Regions from separate parts of the Mesorhizobium sp. LSJC269B00 genome, predicted to be linked through region 3. Evidence: predicted binding sites of a transcription regulator. Region 3 holds the regulator's gene; each other region holds the start of a gene.
What was found. Region 3 encodes LexA, which represses DNA repair genes until DNA is damaged. Its sites were predicted from a motif close to TGTTCNNNNTGTGTTCNG; they were not measured.

Region 1 (7,561 bases), on a different contig from region 3:
CCGCCCTTGAGGCGCAGACCACGCTGCTGCACGAGGTCGACCATCGGGTGAAAAACAACCTGCAGATGATCTCCTCGCTGATCATCATGCAAAGCCGGGCAATCAAGGATGAAGCGACAAAGCGATCGCTGGCCACCATGCTGGAGCGCATCGAGGCGCTGAGCACGGTGCATCGCCGTCTCTACCAGTCAAAGGATGTCAGCCGCTTCGATGTCTCGGATTTCGCCAGGGATCTGGTCACCGACCTGCTGACCGCATCCGGACGCGCCGAGATCAAGCCGACGCTGGACCTCGAACCCATCGTCATTCCGGCCGAAAAAGCCACGCCTGTTGCCTTGATGGTCAATGAGCTTGTCACCAACGCGCTGAAGCACGCCTTCAAGGCAAAGCCGGACGGCACCACCGCGGGGCGCATCGGCATCAAGATGAGCCAGCCCGACGGCCACTTCAACATCGAGGTTTCCGATGACGGCGTCGGCATGGCCGAGGCCAGTGGCGATGCTTCCTTCGGCATGCGGCTGATCAAGTCGCTTGCCCGGCAGTTGCATGCCGACATCGAATGGCGCGACGCCGGCCCGGGCACAAAGGTCGTCATCTCGATGCCGAACGAACCGCAGCAGAAAGGGAAGCTGTCATGAACGAACCGCTCAAGGTCCTGATCGTCGAGGACGAGGCGTTGCTGGCGATGGAACTGGAAAGCCTCGTCGAGGAAGCCGGCCACAGCGTTGTGGGTTGGGCGACATCCTTGGCCGAAGCAAGAGGTATGATTGATACCGCCGATGCCGATATTGCCTTTGTCGATATCCACCTCGCCGACGGACCAACCGGGGTCGAGGTTGCCGAGCATATCCGCGAGGGTAACCGTTCCATGGTGGTGTTCATGACCGCCAATCCAAAACGCATCCCCGACCATTTCGCCGGCGCGATCGGCGTCATCGCCAAGCCCTACACGATGAACGGACTGGTGTCGGCGTTGCGCTATCTGCAGGAGGGCGTGCGGCGCCCGCCCCCGGTCTCGGTGCTGCCGGCCGGTTTTACGCTGTCGCCGGCCTATGAAAGCGTATGGGCGTCGTCGGCGGCCTGAAGCCTACGCCAGCTTCTCCTTGAGGAAAGCGATCGTCCGTCCCCAGGCGAGATCGGCTGCCTTCTTGTCGTAGCGCGCGGCCGAGGTGTCGTTGTTGAAGGCATGGTTGACGCCGTCATAGACATAGAGCGTGTATTCGACATGGGCGGCGTCGAGCGCTTTCTTGTAGGCATCGATGCCGGCGTCGATGCGCTCGTCGAGCCCGGCATAGTGCAGCAACAGCGCCGCCTTGATCTTCGCCACATCCTCGGCCTTCGGCTGCATGCCGTAATAGGCGACGCCGACGGCGAGATCGGGCGCGTTGACCGCCAGATTGTTGACCGTGCCGCCGCCCCAGCAGAAGCCGACAGCACCGACCTTGCCGTTGCCGTCCTTCTCGCCCTTGAGATAGGCGATGGTCGCCAGGCCATCGGCGGTGACCTGGCTGGCGTCGAGCTTGGTGAACATGTCGCGCGCCTTGTCTTCGTCAGCGGGCGTGCCGCCGAGCGGCGACAGGAAATCCGGCGCCAGCGCCACGAACCCTTCCAGCGCAACGCGCCGCGCAACATCCTTGATATGCGGGTTGAGCCCCCTGTTCTCATGCACCACGATGACGGTGCCGAGCTTGCCGGACTGGTCCGCCGGCCTGACCAGATAGCCCTTCATCTCACCGCTGCTGCCGGAATAGGTGATATCTTCAGCCTTCACGCGCGGATCGTTGTCGGCGACGATTGCCGCCTGCGCCGAATTCGCCGCAAGCAGCGGCGCGATCGCGGCCGCCGCCGCGCCCGATCCGGCAAGCCTGGTCAGCTGTTCCATGAAGCGGCGGCGGTCGAGCGTCAGATGCGTGTATTCGTCATAGGCATCGATCATCGCCTGGGTGATGGCAGGTTTGGCAGGTTTGACGGCTTCGGCGGTGGGTTTCGTCATGGCGTGCTCCTCGTTAGGAGATGATCTCACGGTCACTCCGGGATGACCTCATGGTCACTCCGGGATGACCTCGCGGTCACTCCGGGATGACTCGCGGATCAAGATAGGGTGCAAGCTCGCACGGTCCAGTCTCGGATGGGTGACGCTTGCGCCATCGAACGATGCGGCCGCCCCGCCGAACGCGCCCATCACATTTTGGTCATTTCAGAGAATGTCGATGGTGCCGCCACAATATGGAAGGAAGCTGATGATGGTCTCGCTCGTAGCGGCGAGCCCGACGAGAAGGAACAACGCCATGACCTTGTCTACTCCGATCCTTGCAAGCGCGCTCGTGCTTGCTGTTGCTGCCTTGCTGGCAATGCGCTCCGCTGCTGCCGCAGCCGCCGCTCGGATGGTGAAGGTCCGCGTCGACCGGCGTCGGCCGGCACCACGCTGATCCAGCAGGCCGAAACAGGGCCGCAGCTAACCAATGAAGTACTGGGCTCCGTGCCCAGCCTCAAAGGCCATCTCTTACGCAAGCTGACCAAGGCTGCTGCTGCCCTCATCGCCCTGCCGGGCACTTCTCCCCGTATAGATGCCGGCAGGCAGATGAGGGGCGGCGCGACAGAATATCTGCCGGGCCGATCACTTACCTAAGTCACATCGCTGCTACTTCGGCAGCGTATAGGCCATCACATAGTCGCCGGGCTTGGTGCCGACCGAGCCATGGCCGCCGGCGACGATGACCACGAACTGGCGGCCGTCGGCGACGGTGTAGGTCATCGGCGTCGACTGCCCACCGGCCGGCAGCCTGGCCTGCCAAAGCTGCTTGCCCGATGTCAGGTCATAGGCGCGCAGATAGTCGTCGACCGCCGCGCCCAGGAAGACGACGCCGCCGGCGGTGATCATCGGCCCGCCAATGCCGGGAACACCGACCTTCAGCGGCAAGGGCAACGGCGTCATGTCGTAGACGGTGCCGTTGCGGTGCTTGTAGGCGATCTTGCCGGTTCTGAGGTCCGCTCCCGCCACATAGCCCCATGGCGGCGCCTGGCAGGGCACGCCGAGCGGCGACAGGAACGGCCCCATCACCACCGCATAGGGTGCGCCCTCATTGCGGTTCAGCCCCTGCTCGCTGCCGCGCCCCTCATCCGGCGGCGGCACCTGGTCGCGCGGAATGAGCTGCGATTTGAACGCCAGATAGGTCGGCATGCCGAACATCACCTGCCGCACCGGATCGACGGCGACGCCGCCCCAGTTGAATGTGCCGAAATTACCGGGATAGACCAGCGACCCCTGCACCGATGGCGGGGTGTAGCGGCCCTCGTAGCGCAGGCCCTGGAATTCGATCCGGCAGGCCAGCTGGTCGAACATGGTGATGCCCCACATGTCGGCGCCGGTCAGCGGCCTCGGATTGAAGGAGAGATCCGAGACCGGCTGCGTCGGCGACGTGTGATCGCCCTCGACAGCGCCGCCCGGCGCCGGCACTTCCTTGATCGGGATGATCGGCTCGCCGCTGCGCCGGTCGAGCACGTAGAGGTCGCCCTGCTTGGTCGGTCCAACCAGGCCCGGAACGACGCCGGCAGCGGTGGTGATGTCGACCAGGGTCGGCTGTGCCGGCACATCCATGTCCCAGAGGTCGTGATGCACGGTCTGCCGCACCCAGCGCACTTGTCCGGTGGCCAGATCGAGCGCGGTGATCGAGGAGGAAAACTTCTCGACATTGGCGCTGCGGCCCATCCCGAGCTGGTCCGGCGTCTGGTTGCCGAGCGGCACATAGAGCAGGCCGAGCTTCTCGTCGGCGCTTGCCGTCGACCACATGTTGGGCGAGTTGTGGGTGTAGGTCTGGCCTGCCGCCAGCGGCGTTGTCTGGTCCGGATTGCCGGAATCCCAGTTCCACACCAGGGCGCCGGTGTCGACGTCGAAGGCCCGGATGACGCCGGACGGCTCTTGCGTCGAATAATTGTCGTTGACCGCGCCGCCGATGATGATCTTGCCGCCCGCAATCAGCGGCGCCGAGGTCGAGTAATAATAGCCCGACTTCGGATACGGCATGTTGGTCAACAAATTGAGCGTGCCGGCTTCGGCGAAGGACGGGCAGACCTGGCCGTTGGCGGCGTCGAGCGCGATCAGCCGCGCATCCGAGGTCGGCAGATAGACGCGCGTCGCGCAAGGCTGGCCGGCGGCGATCTTGGCATCGGCATAATAGGACACGCCGCGGCAGGTCTGGTGCTGGCGGTCCTTGTCGAGCTTGATCTTGGGATCGAAACGCCATTTCTCCTTGCCGGTGGCGGCATCGATGGCGATGGCGAAATTGTGCGGCGTGCAGATATAGAGCGCATCGCCCACCTTCAGCGGCGTCACCTGGTAGGTGGTTTCGCCGACATCGTCCGGCCCTTTCACGTCGCCGGTCTGGTAGATCCAGGCCGGCTGCAATTTGGCGACATTGTCGGGCGTGATCTGGTCGAGCGGCGAATAGCGCTGGCCAAATTGCGTACGGCCGTAGAAATGCCATTCGCCCGGAGGCACATTGCCGCCGAGATCGGCAGTCGGCGTCACCTTGTCGGCGCTGAGGTCGCCGGCGATGTCCTTGGGATCGGCCGTCATCGAATAACCGGCGACGGCGAGCGATGCGAGCACGGCCAGAATGAGCGGCGCGCGCGCGTCGGGGCCGATCAGGCCCCGCCTTGCCCAAGGCGTCAGCAGCCACAGCGCCAGAAGCACGATGATGCCGCCGCGCGGTCCGAGTTCCCACCAGTCGAAGCCGATTTCCCACACCGCCCAGGCCAGCGTGCCGAGCACGATCGCCGCGTAGAGCCAGAGCGCCGTCGATTTGCGCCGGAAGAGCAGCCATGCGGCGATGAGGAAGGCGAGACCGGTGACGACATAGTACCAGCTGCCGCCCAGCATCGCGAGCCAGACGCCGCCGCCGCCAAGTGCGAGGCCGATGAGGAACAGGATGAGGGAGGTGATGACGACAGCCAAGACGATACTCCTTCGACTGATGCGCTTTGCAGCGCCTCACGGGCAGCCGCCCCTGCCCTGTCGCCAGCTTTCTCCCCCAGGCCGCGTGTGTCAAGCTGGCCCTGCCAGCATAAGGCGAGAGCAAACGCTCGACTTCATTCCGCTCCCACGCTGCAGCACCTCCACGACATTGTCGGGCGTCGGGACGATGAAATTCGCACTGCGCCCCAGAATCTCACTTTCAAACCAGAACAAAACGTAGACACTTCTGGTCTTTCGCTCCCGAATCACTACATTCGGGGGAGATGTCCGGCTTTGCGGAAGACATGCCCTTTTTTGACGAACCCAATGCGCGGCCCGCAGCCCCGTCGGGCATAGCTGCGCGCGCCATGGCGGCCCGCAGCGGCCCCAACAGCGCGCCCGATTATCTCAACGGCCTCAACCCCGAGCAGCGGCTGGCGGTGGAAACCACCGAAGGCCCGGTCCTGGTGCTGGCCGGCGCCGGCACCGGCAAGACCCGCGTGCTGACCACCCGCATCGCCCATATCCTGGCCACCGGCAGGGCTTTCCCCTCGCAGATCCTGGCGGTGACCTTCACCAACAAGGCCGCGCGCGAGATGAAGCAGCGCATCGGCCATCTCGTCGGCGAAGCCGTCGAGGGCATGCCGTGGCTCGGCACCTTCCACTCCATCGGCGTCAAGCTCTTGCGCCGCCACGCTGAGCTGGCCGGGCTCAAATCCGATTTCACCATCCTCGACACCGACGATGTCGTACGGCTGATCAAGCAGCTGATCCAGGCCGAAGGCCTCGACGACAAGCGCTGGCCGGCCAAGCAGTTCGCGCAGATGATCGACGGCTGGAAGAACAAGGGCCAAGGCCCCGCCGACATTGCCGAGGGCGACGCGCGCAGCTTCGCCAACGGCAAGGGCCGGGAACTCTACAAGGCCTATCAGGAGCGGCTGAAGACGCTGAACGCCTGCGACTTCGGCGATCTGCTCTGCCACCCGATCCGCATCTTCCGCGCCAATCCGGACGTGCTGAAGGACTACCACAAGCGCTTCAAATACATCCTCGTCGACGAGTACCAGGACACCAACACCGCGCAATACATGTGGCTGCGGCTGCTGGCGCAAAGACCTACCTCCCCCTCGATGGGGGAGGTCGCGCCGCGTAGCGGCGCGAGTGGGGGTGGCAGCGCCGGCGCCAGTCACCCCTCCCCGCCGCTTCGCGGCGACCCTCCCCATCCAGGGGAGGGTAAAGCGCGCTCGGCCAAAGGCCGCATGCCCGACCGGGCGTCCGAGCCGTTGCGAGGGCCCGCGCCGGCAGGCGCGGAACAGCCCGTGAGCGTGAATATTTGCTGCGTCGGCGACGACGACCAATCGATCTATGGCTGGCGTGGCGCCGAGGTCGACAACATCCTGCGCTTCGACAAGGATTTTCCCGGCGCCACCATCATCCGTCTGGAGCGCAATTATCGCTCGACCGCGCACATCCTCGGCACTGCCTCGCACCTCATCGCCCACAATGAGGGCCGCTTCGGCAAGACGCTGTTCACCGAGAAGGTCGCCGAGGACGACGAGAAGGTGCATGTTCACGCCGCTTGGGATTCCGAGGAGGAAGCCCGCGCCGTCGGCGAAACCATCGAGACCTACCAGCGTGCCAAGCACAAGCTGAACGACATGGCCATCCTGGTCCGCGCCTCCTTCCAGATGCGCGAATTCGAAGACCGCTTCGTCACGCTCGGCCTCAATTACCGCGTCATCGGCGGCCCGCGTTTTTATGAGCGCATGGAAATCCGCGATGCGCTGGCCTTCTTCCGCGTCGTCGCGCAGGGCGCCGACGACCTCGCCTTCGAGCGCATCGTCAATGTCCCCAAGCGCGGCCTGGGTGAAGCCACCATCCGCCAGATCCACGACACGGCGCGGAGCTTGCGCATCCCGATGCTGGAGGCAGCCGCCAAGCTTGCGGAAAGCGACGAGCTGAAGCCGAAACCGCGCGCGGCCTTGCGCGAAGTGGCGGCCAATTTCGAGCGCTGGCAGAAGGCGCTTGAAACCACGCCGCACACCGAACTCGCCGAGACCATTCTGGAGGAGAGCGGCTACACCGACATGTGGAAGAACGACCGTTCGGTCGAGGCGCCGGGCCGGCTGGAAAACCTGAAAGAGCTGATCCGCTCGATGGAGGAGTACGAATCGCTGCGCTCCTTCCTCGAACATGTCGCCCTGGTCATGGACGCCGAGCAGAATGCCGAGTTGGATGCCGTCAACATCATGACCCTGCATTCGGCCAAGGGCCTCGAATTCGAGACGGTTTTCCTGCCCGGCTGGGAGGAAGGCCTGTTTCCGCACCAGCGCGCGCTGGACGAAGGCGGCCGCTCCGGCCTGGAGGAAGAGCGCCGTCTCGCCTATGTCGGCCTGACCCGGGCCAAGAAGAACCTGCATCTGTGGTTCGTCTCCAACCGCCGCATCCACGGCCTGTGGCAGTCGACCATCCCGTCGCGCTTTCTGGACGAACTGCCGGAAGCCCATGTCGAGGTCGCCGAAAGCGGCAACTCCTATGGCGGCTACGGCAATTCCTATGGCGGCGGTTCGTTCGCGTCGGGCCGTGGCGGCCAGGGCGCAGGGCGGC
Region 2 (7,561 bases), on a different contig from region 3:
AGACGCATGATCGTCGGCCAGCCGGCCTTGGCGGCGGCATCGGTCAGCTCGGGATTTGAAGAGGCCGGGCTCATCATCAGCGCGCCGGCCTCGGCGTAGACGGCGGAAGCCGGGATGCTCGAACCTGAACAGGCATGGCCGTCGATAAACTTGACGCTGTTGGCAACGATCCGGTTGGCCACCGAAACCGCCTGCTTGGGATCGCACTGGTCGTCCTCGATGTCGAGCTTGATCATCGAGCCGTTGACACCGCCGGCGGCGTTGATCGCGTCGGCGGCTGCCGTTGCGCCCTGCTTGAACTGGTCGCCGATCGTGGCGAGCTGTCCGGTCATCGGGCCGACCACCGAAATGGTGATGTCATCGGCAAAGGCAACCGGCGCGCTCATCATCAGGCCAAATACGGCCGCGCTCAAAATACCCGTTTTTTTCATGGTGATAGAACTCCTCCCACACTCGCGCAGCCGCTCTGGCCGCGCTTCTTTCCGAAGGCGGGACAATTTCATCCTTCATTGGGCCTGTCTAGGCGCATCGGCGCCGCTCGATTGGGCCTCATCAACGCAAAAAGCCACGCCAGCCTGTTCCGGCCGGTCGTGGCTTTTTGCTCGTAGCAGTCCCCATGCGCCCCCGCGCCACGAAAACCTGCCCGCCGTCCCCATTGTGCACGACTGGACCGTGCCGGCCTGCCGCGTTCTTGTTCTTTCATGGTCGGCCGTCTTGTCGCGGCCTTGTCGTTTCACCGGTTCCGACCGTCTTTGCGGTCTTGATCCCGGGGCTTCCCTGTTTTCGATAATCTGCCTGCGATAATCTGCTCGCGATCTCAGTGCATCGTCATCCATTCGCGGGCTTCGCGCAGCGCCTTGGCGATCTCGACCTTGGACATTGCGGCCGACAGTTCCGAGCGCAGTTCCGCGGCGCGGACCGAGCCCTTGATGGCGGCGATGTTGAACCATTTGTGGGCGGCAACGACATCGGTCTCGCAATCGCGGCCGGTCGCATACATCATGCCCAGTTCGAAAAGAATGTCGGCCTGGGCAGTTGCCCCCATGGCGCCGAAGCCGGCTTCAAGCATTTCAAAACGTGCCATTTTAGTCCCCTGTCTGGCTCCCGAGAGCGGGCCTCTTCTGTCCCCCGGTGTTCCCTGGGGAGCCGCTCTTTCGATGCTTCCGAGAATGAGGCCGAGCCTTGAATCCGTCGTTAAATGGCGTGCTTAATTTGGAGAAAACAAAGCTAAAACAAGAGGTAAACGCGGAAATTCGTTAAGGATACAAAGTCAGCAATCCCGCCGTTTCTCGACCGATTTGACGAAAATTTGCAAGGCGCCGATCAACACTCTGCTAACCACGCGAACCAAAGCCAACGCCTCGATCGTTTCATTTCCACGGGCTGCACTCTCCCGACCCTGCATGAAAATTGCGAAACCTTCCGTCGCGGTACGCTTTTGTTTTGCCGGGAGCTGGATTAGCTTACGTTTGCGTAAGGGGCAGAGAGGCGGCTGCCCCATCTAAACCAGGGAGGACAGATATGTTTCGCAAAGTGAGCTTGGCCCTGGCGGCCGCCGTGATGATGGCTGGTGCGGCTTGGGCCGATCCGATCGAAGGCAATTGGAAGACACAAGCCGGCGACACAGCAGTTATCGGCGGCAGCGGTTCATTCTCCATCACCCTGAAGACCGGCAAATATGCCGGGAAGACCATCGGTTCGCTCAAGGCGGCCGGGGCCAACAAATATGCCGGCAACATCACCGATCCGGCAAACGACAAGACCTATTCGGGCAAGGCAACACTGTCGGGCACCTCGCTCAAAATGAGCGGCTGCGTGCTCGGCGGGCTGATCTGCAAGAGCCAGACCTGGCACAAGCTCTGATCTTGCTGCTTTGAGTTGACCAACGGGGCCTTCACAGGCCCCGTTTTCTTTTGCAGGACGGTCCGCGCCATAGCGACGACCGTGCCGTTTGCCGCGGCGCAAACCCGAACCGACGCTCTCTCTAAGACCTCGTCAATCACTTTGAACCGCAGATGAACGTCGGCATCAGCGCCGGTTCAGTCGCATCAGGGCATTTTGATGGCGTGTTCAAGGAGACACTACGCAAATGCTCGCTCGCCGCTTCACCATCGTCTGCCTGTTGATGAGCCTGTTCGGGATGCTCTTCGCCATCCTCGTGGCCGAAGCCGGCCGCCCGGCCCGTTCCTTGGATGCAGCCAGTTCCTGCCAATTCGATTGCATGAACCATTTTCGCCCCTGAGACGACAAAGACATAGATCCAAACAGAAAAGCAAAAGCCATGAACCGCATCGCCATCAACGCCCTCCAGACCCTTCGGCTCCTGCCGCGGGCGGCGCTCGTTCTGGTCGTGCTGTCGGCGCCGGTCCTGGCCATGCCGATGATGCGGGCCAATGCCGACACGACGATCGACGCGCCGGCGACGAAGAAGCATGGCGTCGGCTTTGTCTTGCTGGTCAGTCTGCAGCGCGGCTAGTGCCGGTATTAAGGTGGTGCCGGCCTGCAAGTGGCGGCCTTGGTGCTCACATGCTTCGAGTACGCTCCGCTCCGGTTCTCGAAGCCAACCAGTTTGGTCGCTTCGCGCCCGTCCTCGACTCCGGCTCAGCCTTACCTGAATCTCAGCACACCTTGGGCGTGGACGAATAAATCGACCACTTGGCGGCCACCCTCCCCTCCCAAGTGCGGCCTCAAGTCTCTATATTGAGCCATGGAAAAGCGAATCTACCCACAAGCTATCGAATCGGTCGTCATGCCGGAGCCTTTCGGCAAGCAGAGCTTTGACGACGCCAAAAAGGCCGTGGCCGCCTTGCAGGTGCTCTACGACCGCAACACCAAGTTTCTGCGCGACTCCTTTGCCACGCTTGCCGCCGGCGGCGACGAAAGCAAGCGCTACCGCGCCTTCTACCCGGAGATCGGCGTCACCACCAATTCGTTCACCCAGATCGACTCGCGCCAGGCCTACGGCCACATGCCGACCCCCGGGCATTTCTCGACCACCATCACCCAGCCGGTGCTGTTCGAACGCTATCTCGTAGAGCAGCTTCGCCTGATCATGCGCAATCACGGCGTGCCGGTAACGGTTTCGGAATCGACCACGCCGATCCCGCTGCATTTCGCGTTCCTTGAAGGAACCCATGTCGATGGCGCCGCCGCCGACCGCATCAAACGGCCGATCCGCGACCTGTTCGACGTGCCGGATCTCGACGGCACCGACGACCAGATCGCCAACGGCACCTTCGAGGTCGCGTTCGGCGAACCAAGGCCGCTGGCGCCGTTCACGGCGCAGCGCATCGACTATTCGCTGCACCGCATGACGCACTACACGGCGACCAGCCCGCAGCATTTCCAGAACTTCGTGCTGTTCACCAACTACCAGTTCTACATCGACGAGTTCGTCGCCCGCGCGCGGGCCCAGATGGCTGAAGGCGGCCACGGCTATACCGAATTCGTCGAACCGGGCAATGTCATCACCAAGGCAGGGCAAAACGCACCCAGCGAAGGCGTGGCGGCGCCGCGCCTGCCTCAGATGCCAGCCTATCATCTGAAGAAGCCGAACCATGGCGGCATCACCATGGTCAACATCGGCGTCGGCCCGTCCAACGCCAAGACGATCACCGACCATGTCGCGGTGCTGCGGCCACATGCATGGCTGATGCTCGGCCATTGCGCCGGCCTGCGCAACACTCAGGCGCTGGGCGACTATGTGCTGGCGCATGCCTATGTCCGGGAAGACCATGTGCTGGACGATGACCTGCCGGTGTGGGTGCCGATACCGCCGCTGGCCGAGATCCAAGTGGCGCTGCAGGAGGCGGTCGCCGAAGTCACCGGACTTTCCGGCTACGATCTCAAGCGCATCATGCGCACCGGCACCGTCGCCACCATCGACAACCGCAACTGGGAACTGCGCGACCAGCGCGGACCGGTGCAGCGGCTGTCGCAGTCGCGCGCCATCGCGCTCGATATGGAATCGGCCACGATCGCCGCCAATGGCTTCCGCTTCCGCGTGCCCTACGGCACGCTGCTTTGCGTCTCCGACAAGCCGCTGCATGGCGAGTTGAAGCTGCCCGGCATGGCGACCGAATTCTACAAGCGGCAAGTGGCGCAGCATCTGACCATCGGCATCAAGGCGATGGAGAAGCTGGCGGAAATGCCGATGGAACGGTTGCATTCGCGCAAGCTGAGAAGCTTTTCGGAGACGGCCTTTCAGTAGACCGGCTTGCCGTAAATGTTTGCCGCGAGGCGTTTCGTCATCTTGATTGGGCCGCATTTCAGCCGATAAAGGCCTGATACCTCGGCAATGTATTACCCGGTCTATGGGCAAAACCCGGTCTGATGGCACGCGTGCGAAAGATGATGGCTTCAATGGCGTTCCTGGCAATGCTCGGCCTCTCGGCCGCGCTTGTAGCCGGGTTCTTTGGCGCACTGCATCCGGCCTTCGATTCCTTCGCCCATTTCCGCATCCATTTTGCCGTGCTGATGGGGCTGATTGCGCTGCCGCTGCTCGCCACCTCGTTTCGCCTGCAGGCGGGCGTGGGCCTGCTGCTGGCCGTGGCCGCCTTCGCCAGCACGTTGAGCACCTTGCCGCGCCTGTGGCCGGTGCAGGCCGCCAATGACGCCGCGCCCGGCAACGAACCGGTCTACCGGCTGCTGCAGATGAACCTGCGTTTCAACAATCCGACACCCAAGAAGGTTCTTTCGCTGATCGCCAGGACCAACCCGGACGTGATCACGCTCGACGAAGTATCGGCCATGTGGGCGACCGAACTCGGCTATATCGAGAACGCCTATCCCTATCGCATCCTGTGCGCCCATCCCGACGGCGTGTGGGGCGTGGCGCTTTTGTCCCGGCGACCCTTTGCGGCCGGCACCGAGCCGCATTGCGAACCGCGCGGCGCGATGGCGGCCGCCACCGTCGATTTCGGCGGCACTCCGGTCGATGTCGCGGCGATCCATTTGAGCTGGCCGTGGCCGAAGGAACAATACTGGCAGATCGGCGAGTTGACCGAGACGCTCACCTCGCTCGGCGAGACGGCGATCATGGCCGGCGACTGCAATGCCGTGCCGTGGAGCGCCGCGGTACGGCGCGTTGCCTCGCTCGGCGGACTGACCGTGATGCCGTCGGCCGGACCGACCTGGATCCACCGGACCCTGCCCGATTTCCTGCGGCGCTATGTGGGCCTGCCGATCGACCAGGTGTTTTCGAAGGGCGGGGTGACCATCCTGTCGTCGACGCAGATGGAAGAGACCGGCTCCGACCATCTGCCGGTGATGGTGGAATTTTCATTGATGCGCGACGAGACCAAGCCGGTCGACGAGGATTCTACCGCGACTGTGTCGCTGACTCAGCCCAGCATGGGCGGCTAGATCGTACGCCACGGGGCTTACGGTTTCACAAGCCTACCAAGGCCTCGATGATGCGCTCGACATGGCCGCCTTCACTGTGCTCGCGCGCGTCGAACGCGATCTGTTTTGCCTCATAGAGCTTGGAAGTGGCTTGCAAGCGCCGCGTGGCTTCGACGCGCGTTTTGTTGCATTGCGGATCGTTGGCAAATTTCAGGCCGCGAACCGACCGCTCGGCAGCCTGCATCATCTGCCCGGCGATACGGCCATGGGTTCCTTCATGAGCGAGAACGCCTGTGAAAAACCGGTTCCAGCGTTTGCGCAGCGCCGGCGTGACGGCCGAGGCGACGCGCGGGTAGGTGTAGGCGATGTTGAGCGTTCCATTGGCCTGGCGCAGGCGGCAGACGCCGTTGACCTGACCCACGTCCAGGCTCCAGTCGGCGGTGTAGCTTGTCTGCGCGATGGCGTGGGTCATGAAACCGTGCTTGGGGCCCCTGCGGTTCATGGCGATAACCAGACCGGCACCTGTCATGCCGGTGATGTCATAGGTTCGCGTCTTGACGACGGTTTTCACCCCCGCCGACGCCGTCCCGACGACGCCGCAGGCCGCGCTTATGACGGCGACGCAAAACAAGACCAACACGCGCATGCCATTTTCCCCATGGACGCGGCAATGAGACCACAAGCAGACGACGGTTTCAACAATCTTTGGCGCCGAGCGCCTTACATGCATTGGTAAACCCGGCCATCGCCGCCATTTTTGCTGGTTGAGACGGCCCCGGTCGGTGAGGCTCACATGCTCTGATAGACCGGGCCTTCGCCGCCTTGTGGCGGCATCCAGTTGATGTTCTGGTTGGGATCCTTGATGTCGCAGGTCTTGCAGTGCACGCAGTTCTGCGCGTTGATGACGAAGCGCACATCCTTGGCAGACGGATCGGCGGCGGCGTTGCCGTCCTTGTCGACCCATTCGTAAACACCGGCCGGGCAATAGCGGGTCGAAGGCCCGGCAAAGACATCATGCTCGGAACGCTTCTGCAACTCCATGTCGCCGACGATGAGATGCACCGGCTCGTTTTCCTCGTGATTGGTGTTGGACAGGAACACCGAGGACAGGCGGTCGAAGGTCAGCACGCCGTCCGCTTTGGGATAGGCGATCTTCTTGTGCTTGGCCGCGGGCTCAAGCGTGGCATAATCGGCCTTGCCATGTTTCAGCGTGCCGAAGGGCGAGAAGCCGAACAGCGTGTTCAGCCACATGTCGAGACCACCGAGGCCGACGCCGATAATGGTGCCGAAGCGCGACCAGAGCGGCTTGACGTTGCGGACCTTCTTCAAATCCTTGCCGATATCGGTCGCGCGCCAGGCGTCCTCATAAGAAGACAGCTCGTCATTGGCGCGGCCGGCGCCGATCGCTTGCGCGACATGCTCGGCCGCCAGCATGCCGGACAGCACCGCATTGTGCGAACCCTTGATGCGCGGCACGTTGACGAAGCCCGCCGCACACCCCATCAGCACGCCGCCGGGGAAGGAGAGTTTCGGCACCGACTGCCAGCCGCCTTCGGTAATGGCGCGCGCGCCATAGCCGATGCGCTTGGCGCCCTCGAAGGTGCGCGATATCGCCGGATGCGTCTTGAACCGTTGGAATTCCTCGAAGGGCGACAGCCAGGGGTTCTTGTAGTTGAGATGCAGGACGAAGCCGACCGCGACCTGGTTGTCCTCCAGGTGGTAGAGGAAGGAGCCGCCGCCTGTCTTCAGGTCGAGCGGCCAGCCGAAGGAGTGCTGCACCAGGCCCGGCCGGTGGTTCTCGGGCTTGACCTGCCACAGCTCCTTAAGGCCGATGCCGTACTTGCCGGGCTCACGGCCGTCGGACAGTTTGTATTTTGCGATCAGCTGCTTGGACAGCGAACCGCGCGCGCCCTCGCCGATCAGCACGTATTTGCCCATCAGCGCCATGCCCGGCGCAAAGCCCGGGCCATGTGTGCCGTCTTTTTCGACGCCCATGTCGCCGGTGACGACGCCCGTGACCGCGCCGGCATCGTTGTAGACGAGGCTGGCGGCAGCAAAGCCCGGATAGATTTCGACGCCTAGCGCTTCAGCCTTGGTTGCCAGCCAGCGGCAGACATTGCCGAGCGAGACGATGTAGTTGCCGTGATTGTTCATCAGCGGCGGCATCAGGATATTGGGCAGACGGAACGAGCCGGCGGGGCCGAGCACCAGGAAATCG
Region 3 (7,561 bases):
TGCGCGAACTCGCCACCGCATTTTAGGAGGTGCGTGCCAGATTGGGCCAAGGCCTAATGTTGCACTGCGAAACCCGCCTTTCAATGCCAATCTTTTTGGGCCAGCTCGCTCCTAATCGATTTGATCCGCAATCCGCGCCAGGCTTTCCTCGCGGCCAAGCACGGCAAGCACGTCGAACACGCCGGGCGAGGTGCTACGGCCGGTAAGGGCCGCCCGGAGCGGTTGGGCCACGGCGCCGAGCTTGTGGCCGCCGGCCGCTGCGAACTCGCGCACCGCGGCTTCAGCCGCGGCAGCCGACCAATCGCCCGAAACAGTCTGCAAAGCGGCATGTGCGCCGCGCAGGATCGCGCGCGCGTCGGCACTGAGCAGTGCTGCCGCCTTCTCGTCGATCGGCAGCGGCCGCTCGACGAACAGGAAGGCCGCGCCATCGGCCAGTTCCACCAGCGTCTTGGCGCGCTCTTTCAGGCCCGGCAAGGCGGCCAGCAGCTGCGCCTTCCTGGCGTCGTCGAGACGGGCGGCGATAGCAGATCCGCTTTCCAGGTATGGCAGAGTGGCGACGAAAATGTCGAACAGCTCGGTATCGGCCATCTTGCGCATATGCGCGCCGTTGATTGACTCGAGCTTGGCGAAGTCGAAGCGCGCCGCACCCTTGTTGACATCGCCGATGTCGAACCACGAAATCATGTCCTTGATCGACATGATCTCGTCGTCGCCATGGCTCCAGCCGAGCCGCGCCAGATAGTTGAGCAGTGCCTCGGGCAGATAGCCCATGGCGCGATAAGCCTCGACACCGAGTGCGCCGTGCCGCTTCGACAGCTTGGCGCCGTCGGCGCCGTGGATCAGCGGGATATGCGACATCGACGGGACGTCCCAGCCCATGGCGTTGTAGATCACCGTCTGGCGCGCGGCGTTGGTCAGATGGTCGTCGCCACGGATGATGTGGGTGACGCCCATGTCATGGTCGTCGACGACGACGGCATGCATGTAGGTCGGATTGCCGTCCGAGCGCAGGATGATGAAATCGTCGAGGTCCTTGTTGGGGAAGCGCACCTCGCCCTGCACACGGTCGTGCACCACGGTTTCGCCCTCGGTCGGCGCCTTGATGCGGATGGCGCCCTTGACGCCGGGAGGCGCCTCCGAGGGGGCACGATCGCGCCACTGGCCGTTGTAGCGCGGCGGCAAGCCCTTGGCGCGTGCGGCCTCGCGCATCGCTTCGAGCTCGGCAGGCGTCTCGTAGCTGTAATAGGCCTTGCCCAGGCGCACCAGCTCCTCGGCCACCTCACGGTGGCGCGGCGCGCGCTCGAACTGCGATATGGCCTCACCGTCCCAGGAAAGGCCGAGCCAGGTCAGCCCATCCAGAATGGCCTGTGTCGCCGCCTCGTTGAAGCGTTCGCGGTCGGTGTCCTCGATGCGCAGCACCATCGTGCCGCCGGTGTGCCTGGCGTACAGCCAGTTGAACAGCGCCGTGCGCGCGCCGCCGATATGCAGATAGCCGGTGGGCGAGGGGGCAAAACGGGTGACGACCGTGTCGGACATGGAATTCTCGGGAACCTTGGAAAGCGGGGCGTGATCGCGCGGACTTTCGCGCTTTGCGCGTTCATGTAGCATAGGGGGTCTGGGGCGCAAGGGGCAGACCCGATGGCTGGATGAGGCCGGGGGCACGTCGGCAATTATCGGTTGCGTCAACTGGCGGTGGAGCCTTGTAGCACAAAATCTGTTCGCACCTCCGCGCAACCTCGTTTGGCAGCAGCGTCAATGTCTGGGTTTCATTCGGCTGCAGCGCCCGTCACAGTGCCTGGAACATCGCTGCGACGGTGGTAGCCCCCTCTGACGAGCGGACATTTCTTCACGGATGCGGCACTGCCCGACACAACGCCGCCGTGACAGCGTTGGCTTGGTCACGCATATTGACCTTTCTGCAATCATTATCGTGAACACCGCAACTGTGTGCAGTCCGGTCCGCCACGAAGGAGGCAGATTGAAAGAAGGGCTACCGATGACCGAAAACGCCGACCATACGGAGGGTGATCCGTTCTACCATGGTACCCGGGCGGATTTGAAACCCGGGGATCTGCTGAGCGTCGGCCACCCTTCCAATTTCAGAGGTAAACCACTGTCATGGATCTATTTCACCCAGACACTGGAAGCCGCCATCTGGGGAGCAGAGCTTGCAACGGGTGACGGTCGTCAAAGGATTTACATCGTAAAGCCGACGGGGTTTTTTATGGATGACCCTAACCTGACCGACAAAAAATTTCCCGGTAATCCGACGAAATCCTACCGCTCCCGTGATCCGTTGCTCATCCTGGGTGAACTCGGTGAATGGCAGGGTCATACACCGGAACAATTGAAGGCAATGCACGATGGGCTTGCTCGCCTGAGGGCGGAGGGCCAGGATATGATTGAGGATTGAGCGTCCTTGCCAGGTGATGGTCGATTCCGGCGCGGTGGACGTGATCACGCAGACTTTCGCGCTTTGCGCGTTCATGTAGCATAGGGGGTCTGGGGCGCAAGGGGCAGACCCGATGGCTGGACGTGGCCGGGGCACGAAGGAAGGCGAAGGCGCCGAGGCAAGCGTCAGCGAACGCTCGCTGTTTGCCGATAGTCCCTATGCCGAGCCGCTGCCCCTCGCGCTGCCTGAGCCGCATCCCGGCGTCGCGCCTGCGCTGCCCGGTCACGCGTTGCCGACGCAAGTCACAGCGCCCGGATCTATCGCCCGTCTGCGCAGACGGCTTCGCCGTCCGTCATGGCCCGCGCTCCGCCGCAGCCTTGCCGTGGCCGCCAACACGGAGCTCGACCGGGGCGTCGCCTTCCTGCTGGTGCCGGTTTTCCTGGCGGCCGGCGTCATCATTTATTTCTCGCTGGCCGGCGAGCCCGGCTTTGCGCAGCCAATCGCCATTGTGGTGCTGGCGACATGTTGCGCTGTCGCCACGCGATCGCAGCCGAGGACGCATCTGTTCTGCATGGCCGCGATGCTGTGCGCGCTCGGCGTCGTCGCCGCCAAGGTCGAGACCTGGCGCGCCGGAACGCAGATGCTCGGCTCCGAGATCCAGACACGGCTGACCGGCCGCGTCGTCAGTCTCGAACAGATGGAGAGCGGGCGCATCAGGCTGACGCTCGACGTGGTTTCGACCGCTTACCCCAAGCTGCGCTACGCCCCGGAGCGGGTCAGGCTCTCGGCGCGGACCGTTCCCGCCGATATGACCGCCGGCTCCCTGATCACCGGCTATGCCAGGCTGTTGCCGCCGACCGGTCCGGTGCGGCCAGAGAGCTCCGATTTCTCCTTCGACAGCTATTTCACCGGTATCGGCGGCAGCGGCTTCTTTCTCGGCAATCCGAAAACCATTGCTACGCAGGGACCGCCGCCGCTGACCGCGCGGCTCTCCTCGGCAATCGAGAACGCGCGCGAAAACATTGCCGACCATATCAGGGGCAAGATCGGCGGCGCCGAAGGCGAGATTGCCGCGGCGTTGATTGTCGGGGTGCGCGCTGGCATCCCGGACGAGGTCAACGAAGCGATGCGGCGCACCGGCATCTACCACATCATCTCCATCTCCGGCCTGCACATGGCGCTGGTTGCCGGCACCATCATGGCGTTGCTGCGTGGCGCCTTTGCGCTGTTTCCCGATTTCTCTTCGCGCCGGCCGGTGAAGAAATATGCGGCCGCGGCAGCGCTTGTCTCGATCGCCGCCTATCTCGTTATTTCAGGCGTCGTGGTTGCCGCCGAGCGCAGCTTCATCATGCTGGCGGTCATGCTTGTCGCCGTGCTGTTTGATCGCGCCGCACTCACCATGCGCAATCTGGCGATCTCCGCCATTGCCGTCATCCTGGTGTCGCCGCACGAGGTGGTCGGTCCCAGCTTCCAGATGTCGTTTGCCGCCACCGCCGCCCTTGTCGGCGCCTATGCCGGCTGGGCCGATTACCGCGCCGACAAGGTGAGAACGCCGTCGGCAAAGCGCTCCTTCGTCGGCTTCCTGTCGCGAAAATTCGCGCTGGCCATGGGCGGCCTCGCCATGACCTCGATCATCGCCGGCAGTGCAACCTTGCTGTTCGCCATTTGGCATTTTCAGCGTGTGTCGCCGCTCAGCCTGATCGCCAATCTGGCCGTGATGCCGATTGTTTCGTTGATCGTCATGCCCTTTGCCGTGCTCAGCGCACTGGCGATGCCGTTCGGCGCCGACGGGCCGTTCCTCTATGTGATGGGCAAGGGTCTGATGGCGATGATCGCTATATCGGCCTGGATTTCCGAGCGCTCGCCGGTCGACGCCGTCGGGCTGATCTCCATCCGCTCGGTGCTGTTGGTGGCGGTCGCCCTCGTCATCGCCACCATGGCCACCACCTGGCTCAGGCTGGCGGCCGTGCCTTTCGCGCTGGCCGGCCTGTTGACGGTGCCGCAGGTGCTTACGCCCGACGTGCTCATATCCGAGGACGCACATCTGGTGGCCATGCCGATCGGTGGCGGCGAACTCGCCCTCAACCGCGAACGCTCCAACGAATTCACCACGGACAATTGGAAACGGGCGCTGCGGGCCGAAACCATTATCCCGCCCGAGATTTTCGAGGCAACAGATACGCGGTTCGATCTCGATCCGCTCGATCTGCCGCCCGGGTCGCCCTTCTATTGCATGGGCGATCTCTGTATCGCCCGACACCCTTCCGGAGCCATTGTAGCCCTTGCCAAAGACCGCAAGACGGCGCGGCCGGCCTGTGCCTTCGCGAGCCTGATCGTCATCGATGACGCCACGGCCTACAATCCGTGCCGCGACCCGCTTGTGCTGGTCGTGACGAAGAAACAGCTGGCCCGCGACGGCAGCGCCGCCGTCTTCTTCGATCCGCAATCGGCAGCTGCAGCGCCAACCATCCGCTTCGCCGTCGACAAGCCGTATCGCCCCTGGCACGAGCAACGCCGCTTCTCCCGCGAAGCGCGCGGCCTGCCGCCTTACAACCAGCGTGAAAAGTACAAACCCAAGCCGGCTCAGTAGCGCCGGATCAATCCGACAAGCTTGCCCTGCACCTTCACCCTGTCCGGTCCAAAAATGCGGGTCTCGTAGGCCGGGTTGGCGGCTTCCAGGGCGATCGAGGCGCCCTTGCGGCGGAAGCGTTTCAGGGTCGCTTCCTCATCGTCGACCAACGCCACCACGATCTCGCCGGGGCTGGCTGTGTCGGCATTGCGGATGATGACCGTGTCGCCATCGAAAATGCCGGCCTCGATCATCGAATCGCCCTTGACCTCGAGCGCGTAGTGTTCGCCGCCCATGATCATGTCGGGCGGCACCGAGATCGAATGGGTCTGATGCTGGATGGCGTCGATCGGCACGCCGGCGGCGATGCGTCCCATAACCGGGATTGAAATCGCGGAAACGGCATCGTCATTGCCGGCAGACATCGAACGCGACGGCGAGCCCGGCTTGATCTGGCGGCCGAGACCGCCTTGGCCCATCCCGCCTTGTCCCTGGCCGCCTTGCCCTTGGCCGGCTTGACCAAGACTGCCCTGAATGACGCTCGGCGAAAACTTCCTCGCCGCGTTGAGGCCTGGTGCGATCGAGTCGGGTAGCCGCAGCACTTCCAGCGCGCGCGCCCGGTTCGGCAGCCGGCGAATGAAACCGCGCTCCTCAAGCGCCGTGATCAGGCGGTGGATGCCGGACTTGGAGGCGAGGTCGAGCGCTTCCTTCATCTCGTCGAAGGACGGCGGGATTCCGCTCTCCTTCAGGCGTTCATGGATGAACATCAGAAGCTCATGTTGTTTGCGCGTCAGCATCGCGGCCCCCAAGGGTTCTGAAACCAGAATCAGAAAAAACAAACCCAGAACAAACACTATCTGTTCCAGTTGTGTTCCGCAACCTTTTAAAGTTTAATGAATGTGTTGACGTTTTGTTCAGCGTAACGTTCGGCGCTGCGAGCGCCGCTCGTAGTCGTTGGCCGGCAACGGGGTGAAACGAAGACAAAGTGCCCTGCGTCGTCGGCTACGATCGCCGCTTCCTTTTCGGACGGGGCTGCGCAGCATCCGCGCCGGGTTCACTCTGGGCATAGACCTGCAGCGTGTAGCCGATGTGAGCGGTCATCAGAGTTTTCGCACGTTCGACGTCGCGATCGAGGGCCGCTTCCATCAGGGCGGTATGGTGTTCGATCGCCACGGCGTCGCGCAGGGCCGCCACGGCCTTCCGGTGGCCATCCGTGCGGCCGGCGGCGGCGCGCAGCGTCGGGGCCAGACCCAGAAAGCGGTGATGGCGATGCAATTGGTCGGAAATCGTCGCATTGAAGCGCAGCAGCCAGCTGGATGTCGCGGCACTGAGCAGCGCCGCATGGAAGGCATCGTGTTTTTCGTACCACGCGTCGACCGCATCATCCGATGGATCGTCGAGAACAGACCCGCACCGTGAGAGACGATAGTGGGCGGCAACGACCGCGTCTTCCCACTCACGGTCGCCCTCCTCGATCGATTCCACCAGCAGGGGCAGTTCGACCACCAGCCGCGCACGCGCCAAATCCTCGAGCTCCGCCCGAGAGACGGGAGCGACCGCAAACCCGCGGTTGCTGATGGCGGTCACAAGCCGTTCCGCCTCCAGCCGCGACAGCGCCTCGCGCAACGGCGTCCAGCCGATGCCGTAGGTGTTGCGCAGCGTGCTCAGCTTCAACGGCGCGGCAGGCGCCAGCCGGGTCGCAAGAATATCGCGCCTGAGCAGGCGATAGGCCGCTTCCGTCTTCGAGGTCTGCTCGTCATCCAGCATCGTGATCCATCAGACATAAACGCTCGGCGGATCATTATATATCAAAGCCTTTCAATGGGTGAATTATATATAATATTTGACAGTTCAAGGGCGACCACTCAAGATCGCCGGCATGTTTGGGCGGCAGGCTCCGCCGCGCGCGTTTGTCCATGGAAGGGCGCCGGATCATGAGCACGACACCCGATCTCGCTACAATCGATGCAATGGATGCCGCCGATCCGCTGCGCTCCATGCGTGAACGCTTTGTCTTGCCGCAAGGCGTGATTTATCTCGACGGCAATTCGCTGGGTGCCGCGTCACCAGCCGTCTTCAGCGAATTGCAACAGGCCGCCACGCAGGAATGGGCGCAGGACCTCATTCGCGCCTGGAACACGGCTGGCTGGTTCAACATGCCGGTGGAACTGGGAGATCAGCTCGGACGACTGATCGGCGCGGCTGACGGGCAGACGGTGGTCTGCGACACAACCTCGATCAACATCTACAAGCTGCTGCACGCAGCGCTCGGCATGCGGCCGGATCGGTCGGTCATCGTTGCCGAGGGCGACAGTTTCCCGACCGACCTCTACATCGCCGAAGGCGTCGCCTCGACCCGGCCGGGAACGCGGCTGCGGCTGGAGGGCGTCGACGCGGCCGCAATCGAGGAGCTGATCGACGACAGCGTTGCCGTCATCCTGGTCAACCACGTAAACTACAAATCCGGCCAGTTGCGCGACATGGCGGCGCTGACGCGCAAGGCACATGACGCCGGCGCGCTGATCATCTGGGACCTCTGCCACACCGCCGGCGCCTTGCCGGTCGAACTCGACCGTGCCAATGCCGATTTCGCTGTCGGC
Region 4 (6,313 bases), on a different contig from region 3:
AGAGCAGGCCGAGGCCGCGCACCAGCGTCTTGCGGAACCTGGTCTCCTCGAGCTTCAGCGTCTCGGTGATCAGCTGTTCGCCGCGCAGCAGTTCGGGATAGGCCTGGCCCATCTCGCGCACCAGCGCCGGCACCAGTTTCCACATCAACGGCTCCTTGGCGCCGAGCAACTGCGCATGGCGCATGGCGCGGCGCATGATGCGGCGCAGCACATAGCCGCGGCCTTCGTTCGACGGCAGCACGCCATCGGCCACCAGGAAAGAGGACGAGCGCAGATGGTCGGCAATGACGCGGAAGGAGGCGACTGTCTCCTTGTCGGGGCCCTGCCCGAGCGCTGACGACGCCGCATCGATCAGGTGGCGGAACAGGTCGGTCTCGAAGACGCTCTCCACCCCTTGCAGGATGGAGGCCATGCGCTCCAGGCCCATGCCGGTGTCGATCGACGGCCGCGGCAGGTCGATGCGCTCATCCTTGGTGACCTGCTCATATTGCATGAACACCAGGTTCCAGAATTCAAGGAAGCGGTCGCCGTCCTCCTCCGGGCTGCCGGGAGGGCCGCCCCAGATGTGCTCGCCACGGTCGATGAAGATTTCCGAGCACGGCCCGCACGGTCCGGTGTCGCCCATCGCCCAGAAATTGTCGGAACTCGGGATGCGGATGATGCGGTCATCGGAGAAACCGGCGATCTTCTTCCAGAAGCCGGCCGCCTCGTCATCGGTGTGATAGACGGTGACCAGCAGCTTGTCCTTGTTCAGCCCGAACTCCTTGGTAATCAGGTTCCAGGCCAGTTCGATGGCGCGCTCCTTGAAATAGTCGCCGAAGGAGAAATTGCCGAGCATTTCGAAAAAAGTCAGGTGGCGCGCGGTGTAGCCGACATTGTCGAGGTCGTTGTGCTTGCCGCCGGCGCGCACGCTCTTCTGAGCGGTCGTGGCGCGCGAATAGGACCGCTTCTCCAGGCCGGTGAAGACGTTCTTGAACTGCACCATGCCGGCATTGGTGAACATCAGCGTCGGGTCGTTGCGCGGCACCAGCGGGCTCGAAGCCACGACCTCGTGACCCTCCTTGCGGAAATAGTCGAGGAATGTCGACCGGATCTCGTTCACGCCACTCATGACTGCTGCCTTTTCGCGAAAACCGCCGGCGCGGCCGGCGGACACTGGTCTCTGCTTTTTAGAAGATCGACTTGGCCTTTTAGCGGGCACGCCCCACCCTGTCCAGAAACACGGAATTGGGCCAATCCGGCAACTGCCAAGCCGGCTTCACGCTGCCCAAAAACGAAAACCGCCAGCGCGAAGGCCAGCGGTTTGAAACGCAATACTAAAGAACTCGGTTACTTAAGCATCGGATAATAGACTGGATTTATGGCCGAACTCTGGCCCTGCCCTACATGGCGCCGGATTCTTCCTCGAAGCCGTCGTCGCTTTCGCCGCGCTCGGGGCCGCCATTTTCGAGAAACTTCTCGGCAATCAGCCCGGCATTCTGCCGCAGTGCCAGTTCGATCTCGCGCGCCGTGTCGGGATTGTCGCGCAGGAACAGTTTGGCGTTTTCGCGACCCTGGCCGAGACGCTGCGAATTGTAGGAGAACCAGGCGCCCGACTTCTCGACCACGCCGGCCTTGACGCCGAGATCGACCAGTTCGCCGGTCTTGGAGACGCCCTCGCCATACATGATGTCGAACTCGACCACCTTGAAGGGCGGCGCCAGCTTGTTCTTGACCACCTTGACGCGGGTCTGGTTGCCGACGACCTCGTCGCGGTCCTTGACCGAGCCGATGCGGCGGATGTCGAGGCGCACCGAAGCGTAGAATTTCAGCGCGTTGCCGCCGGTCGTGGTTTCCGGCGAACCGAACATGACGCCGATCTTCATGCGGATCTGGTTGATGAAGATGACCATGGTGTTGGAGCGCGAGATCGAGGCGGTCAGCTTGCGCAGCGCCTGGCTCATCAGACGAGCCTGGAGACCGGGCAGCGAATCGCCCATCTCGCCCTCGATTTCGGCGCGCGGCGTCAGGGCGGCCACCGAATCGACGACCAGCACGTCGATGGCGCCTGAACGCACCAGCGTGTCGCAGATTTCCAGCGCCTGCTCGCCGGTGTCCGGCTGCGAGATCAAGAGGTTTTCCAGATCGACGCCGAGCTTGCGGGCATAGACCGGATCGAGTGCGTGCTCGGCATCGACGAAGGCGCAGATACCGCCTTTCTTCTGGGCTTCCGCCACCGTGTGCAGCGCCAGTGTCGTCTTGCCCGAGCTTTCCGGCCCGTAGATCTCGACGATGCGGCCGCGCGGCAGGCCGCCGACGCCAAGCGCGATATCGAGGCCCAGCGATCCGGTCGGCACGGTTTCGATCTCGACGACCTGCTCGTTGGCGCCAAGCCGCATGATCGAGCCCTTGCCGAAGGCGCGCTCGATTTGCGACAGCGCCGCGTCCAGAGCCTTTGATTTGTCCACCGCTTTGTCCTCTACAAGCCGCAAAGAATTCTGAGCCATGATACATCACCCCTTGGTCGTCAATGAAGGCCGGACAATCCGTAATCCCTGCCCATTTTGTACTACTTTTGTTCTCGTTTGGCAAGAGGGGTCAAATATCTGAAAAGCACTCTTTATCCGGATTTGTTCTTTTTTTGTCTCATGGTTTCGTTTCCGGATGTATCCACCATTGGGCCAGACGCTCCGGCTGTTTCGATCGGCCGAATCGCCGGCTCGCCTGCGAAGCTCCGTCGCACAGCCTAGCGCTTGTCCGGTTCGAAAAACAAAGGTCATATCGCCGGCATGGTGAAATCAGCAAAGATACTGGCGGTGGGCGGCGCCCATATCGACCGGCGCGGTCAGGTGTCCGGTGCTTACGTGCCGGCGGCGTCCAACCCCGGCACGATGCGCGAGGATGTCGGCGGCGGCGTCTTCAACGCGCTGCGCAGCCTGGTGCGGCGCGGCGTCTCGGCCTCGCTTTTGTCGGTGCGCGGCGGCGATGCCTCGGCCGAGACGGTTGCGCGCGCCATCGCCGAGGCCGGCATTGCCGATCTGTCGGCGGTTTTCCTCGACCGTACGACGCCGAGCTACACCGCGCTGATCGACAGGGATGGCGAGCTGATCACCGGCTTTGCCGACATGGCGCTCTACGATTTGGCGTTCCCCAAGCAGATCCGCCGCTCCAAGGTGCGCGAGGTGGTCGCCGAGGCCGATGCGGTGCTCTGCGACGCCAATCTGCCATCAACGGCGCTGGAGCGGCTGGTGGGGGTCGCCGCCGGCAAGCCGGTGTTCGCCATTGCCATTTCGCCGGCCAAGGTGGTGCGGCTGATACCGGTGCTGAAGGAACTCGCGCAGGTCTTCATGAACCGGCGCGAGGCCATGGTGCTCGCCGGCGTCGATGCCAATGCCACCGAGCGCGAGACCGTCGACGGACTGCGCTGCAGCGGCCTCACCAGTGGCGTGGTGACGGCGGGCGACGGCCCGGTGCTGGGATTCGACGAAGCCGGCGCCTTCTCTATCCTGCCGCCGGCGCCGAGAAAAGTCGCCGACGTCACCGGCGCCGGCGACGCGCTGGCCGGCGCCACCATCGCTGCCCTGCTGCGCGGCCTGGCATTGCGCCAGGCCCTCCGCGAAGGCGTTGCCGCGGCGACGCTCGCCATCGAAAGTTCGGATGCCGTGCCGGCCTTCACCGCCACGACCTTCACCGAGGCACTGGCTCTTGTGCCCGACGCGCAGGAAATGGCATGAGGGCGGCCAATTGCCATTGCCGGAGCGCGGCGTCCAAGCGGACGCGCGGATCTCCGGATCGGAGACCATCATGACACCGCAAAGCGCCCGCCCCTTCATCGACCTCCACGCGCCCGTGGCCGAGGCGCTCGCCGCTGGCCGCCCCGTCGTGGCGCTGGAAAGCACCATCATCACCCATGGCATGCCTTACCCCGACAATGGCGCCATGGCCGCCAATGTCGAAAAGATAATCCTGGACAATGGCGCGGTGCCAGCGACGATCGCCGTGGTCGCCGGCCGCATCAAGATCGGACTGTCCGACGGCGAGCGCGAGTCGCTGGCCATGACCGGCGATGCCATGAAGCTGTCGCGCGCCGACCTCGGCTTTGCGGTCTCGCAAGGCCGCACCGGCGGCACCACGGTCGCCGCCACCATGATCGCCGCTGACATGGTCGGGATAAAGGTGTTCGCCACCGGCGGCATTGGCGGCGTCCACAAGGGCGCGGAAAAGAGCTTCGACATCTCGGCCGATCTCGACGAGTTGGCGCGCACGCCGGTCATCGTCGTCTCGGCCGGCGCCAAGGCGATCCTCGACATCGAAAAGACGCTTGAAGTGCTGGAGACGCGCGGCGTGCCGGTGATTGGCCATGGCTGCGAGACGATGCCGGCCTTCTGGTCGCGGCATTCGCCGTTCCGCGCGCCGCTGACCCTGCACAGACCGGAAGAGATCGCGCATTTCTACAAGACCAGGGCGGCACTTGGCCTGGTCGGCGGCATGCTGATCGCCAACCCGGTGCCGCAGGACGATGAAATTCCGGCCGACGAGATGGCCGGCTATATCGAGGCCGCGCAGAAGGCGGCGGAAGTGCAGAATGTGACCGGAAAGGCGGTGACGCCGTTCCTGTTGGGCAAAATCCTCGAACTGACCGGCGGCCGGAGCTTGAAGACCAACATCGCGCTGGTCGAGAACAATGCGCGTTTGGCGGCGAGGATTGCGACGGCGCTGTAGGATCGCCTACGTCGGCGGGACAGCACCCCCCTCTGGCCTGCCGGCCATCTCCCCCGCAAGGAGGGAGATTAACAGCTTAGCCGCAGGCTCCCATTTTCAACGTTGGTGATTGGCGAAGGCCAATGTGACAACTGATCTCCCCCCTTGCGGGGGAGATGTCCGGCAGGACAGAGGGGGGTGGGAAGAAACGCGGCGGTCCCGGTTCACTTCCCCGCCCTTCGTCCCGCCTCATACGCCCGGCGCGCCCACACCCTCATCTCGTCAGGATCATCAAACGGGTCGTCGGGAATGCTCCAGTACGGCATCGCGACCAGCTTGCCGTGGCGGGTGCCGGTATAGGTCCATTGCTTGCAGCCGGCGGCTTCGAAGTCGGGCGCGCTTTGCTCGTCAGCCTTGAGCAGCAATTCGCCGCGCAGCACGATAGCGACGATGACGCCGTCGAAATAGATACCCTTGCCGCCGAACAGTTTTCGGATACTGACCGGGCCGAGGCCTTCGAACAGCTCTTCGATGCGTTCATTGTCCATGCCGCAATCATGTCACCGGGCTTGCCATGGCTGCAACCAAAAACCATGCTGGCAAGTTGAGAGCCATCCGTCGGAGTTCTGTCATGCCGCTGCTGCTCAAGGGATCCTGCCGCTGCGATGCCGTCCATTTCGAGGTGGAGAGCAACACGCCGGTGCCGTTCATGCTGTGCTACTGCTCGATCTGCCGCAAGCAGCAGGGCGGCGGCGGCTTCGCCATCAATCTCGGCGCCGATTACAAGACGCTGAAAATCAAGGGCAAGCGCAATCTCGGCGTCTACCAGGCCGAGATCGCGGACGACGAGCATCCAAAGTGTGAGATTTCGACGGGCGAGCGCAATTTCTGCAAGAAGTGCGGTTCGGCGCTCTGGCTCTACGATCCGACATGGCCGGACCTGGTCCACCCCTTCGCCTCGGCAATCGACAGCGAGTTGCCGAAGCCGTCGGAGAAGGTGCATCTGATGTTGAAATACAAGGCGAGTTGGGTCGAGCCGGTGATCGGCAAGAAGGACAAGGTCTTCGACGTCTATCCCGAGGAATCGATCGCCGACTGGCACAAGCGGACGAAGATGTGGGTGAAGTAAGCAGGGAGGCGCGGAGCGCGACTTCCGATGGTCAGCGCTGCCCCTCATCCGGCCCTTCGGGCCGTTCGTCATTCGAAAAGCCAAGCAATTGGCTTTTCGCCCGCTGCGTGGACCATTCCTCACCTCCCCGTGAACGGGGAGAAGGAAGATCAGGCCGAAGCGCGCGCCTCAGCCAGCGCCTTCAGGTCGGCGGGCTTCAGTTCGACGGATTCGCCGCAGCCGCAGGCCGAACTCTGGTTCGGGTTGTGGAAGGTGAAGCCGGTGCGCAGCGTCGTCTGCTCGAAATCCATCTCGGTGCCGAACAGGAAAAGGGCAGCCTCGGGCGCGACATAGACATGCGCGCCGTCGCGTTCGATATGGTCGTCCTTGGTATTGGGCTCGGTCACCAGGTCGACCGTGTATTCCATGCCGGCGCAGCCGCCCTTCTTGATGCCGAGGCGAATGCCATGCGCATTGTCGCGCGTGGCGACGATCTCGCGCACCCGGTCGGCGGCCTTTTCGGTC

Region 1: the regulator LexA is predicted to act here: its motif matches at 5,181-5,198, upstream of X771_RS151940 (UvrD-helicase domain-containing protein).
Region 2: the regulator LexA is predicted to act here: its motif matches at 1,218-1,235, upstream of X771_RS157090 (sel1 repeat family protein).
Region 4: the regulator LexA is predicted to act here: its motif matches at 2,545-2,562, upstream of recA (recombinase RecA).

The regions. Positions count from the first base shown of each region.
Region 1 is NZ_AYVN01000004.1:452,891-460,451, reverse strand. Features, by position in the region: gene X771_RS151920 (histidine kinase dimerization/phosphoacceptor domain -containing protein) at 1-638, shown strand, start outside; gene X771_RS151925 (response regulator) at 635-1,084, shown strand; gene X771_RS151930 (dienelactone hydrolase family protein) at 1,088-1,993, opposite strand; gene X771_RS1000000168105 (hypothetical protein) at 2,129-2,629, shown strand; gene X771_RS151935 (glucose/quinate/shikimate family membrane-bound PQQ-dependent dehydrogenase) at 2,642-4,954, opposite strand; gene X771_RS151940 (UvrD-helicase domain-containing protein) at 5,239-7,561, shown strand, end outside.
Region 2 is NZ_AYVN01000002.1:719,681-727,241, reverse strand. Features, by position in the region: gene X771_RS157085 (ABC transporter substrate-binding protein) at 1-431, opposite strand, end outside; gene X771_RS157090 (sel1 repeat family protein) at 818-1,084, opposite strand; gene X771_RS157100 (DUF2147 domain-containing protein) at 1,522-1,863, shown strand; gene X771_RS1000000168720 (hypothetical protein) at 2,000-2,230, opposite strand; gene X771_RS157105 (hypothetical protein) at 2,282-2,476, shown strand; gene X771_RS157110 (AMP nucleosidase) at 2,750-4,210, shown strand; gene X771_RS157115 (endonuclease/exonuclease/phosphatase family protein) at 4,363-5,364, shown strand; gene X771_RS157120 (DUF922 domain-containing protein) at 5,390-6,136, opposite strand; gene X771_RS157125 (electron transfer flavoprotein-ubiquinone oxidoreductase) at 6,133-7,561, opposite strand, start outside.
Region 3 is NZ_AYVN01000005.1:681,786-689,346, reverse strand. Features, by position in the region: gene gltX (glutamate--tRNA ligase) at 112-1,536, opposite strand; gene arr (NAD(+)--rifampin ADP-ribosyltransferase) at 1,997-2,413, shown strand; gene X771_RS148540 (ComEC/Rec2 family competence protein) at 2,526-4,982, shown strand; gene lexA (transcriptional repressor LexA) at 4,976-5,758, opposite strand; gene X771_RS148550 (GntR family transcriptional regulator) at 5,964-6,728, opposite strand; gene kynU (kynureninase) at 6,896-7,561, shown strand, end outside.
Region 4 is NZ_AYVN01000017.1:82,091-88,403, forward strand. Features, by position in the region: partial or broken gene alaS (alanine--tRNA ligase) at 1-1,111, opposite strand, end outside; gene recA (recombinase RecA) at 1,383-2,486, opposite strand; gene X771_RS138145 (carbohydrate kinase family protein) at 2,769-3,713, shown strand; gene X771_RS138140 (pseudouridine-5'-phosphate glycosidase) at 3,784-4,701, shown strand; gene X771_RS138135 (TfoX/Sxy family protein) at 4,905-5,228, opposite strand; gene X771_RS138130 (GFA family protein) at 5,312-5,809, shown strand; gene sufA (Fe-S cluster assembly scaffold SufA) at 5,959-6,313, opposite strand, start outside.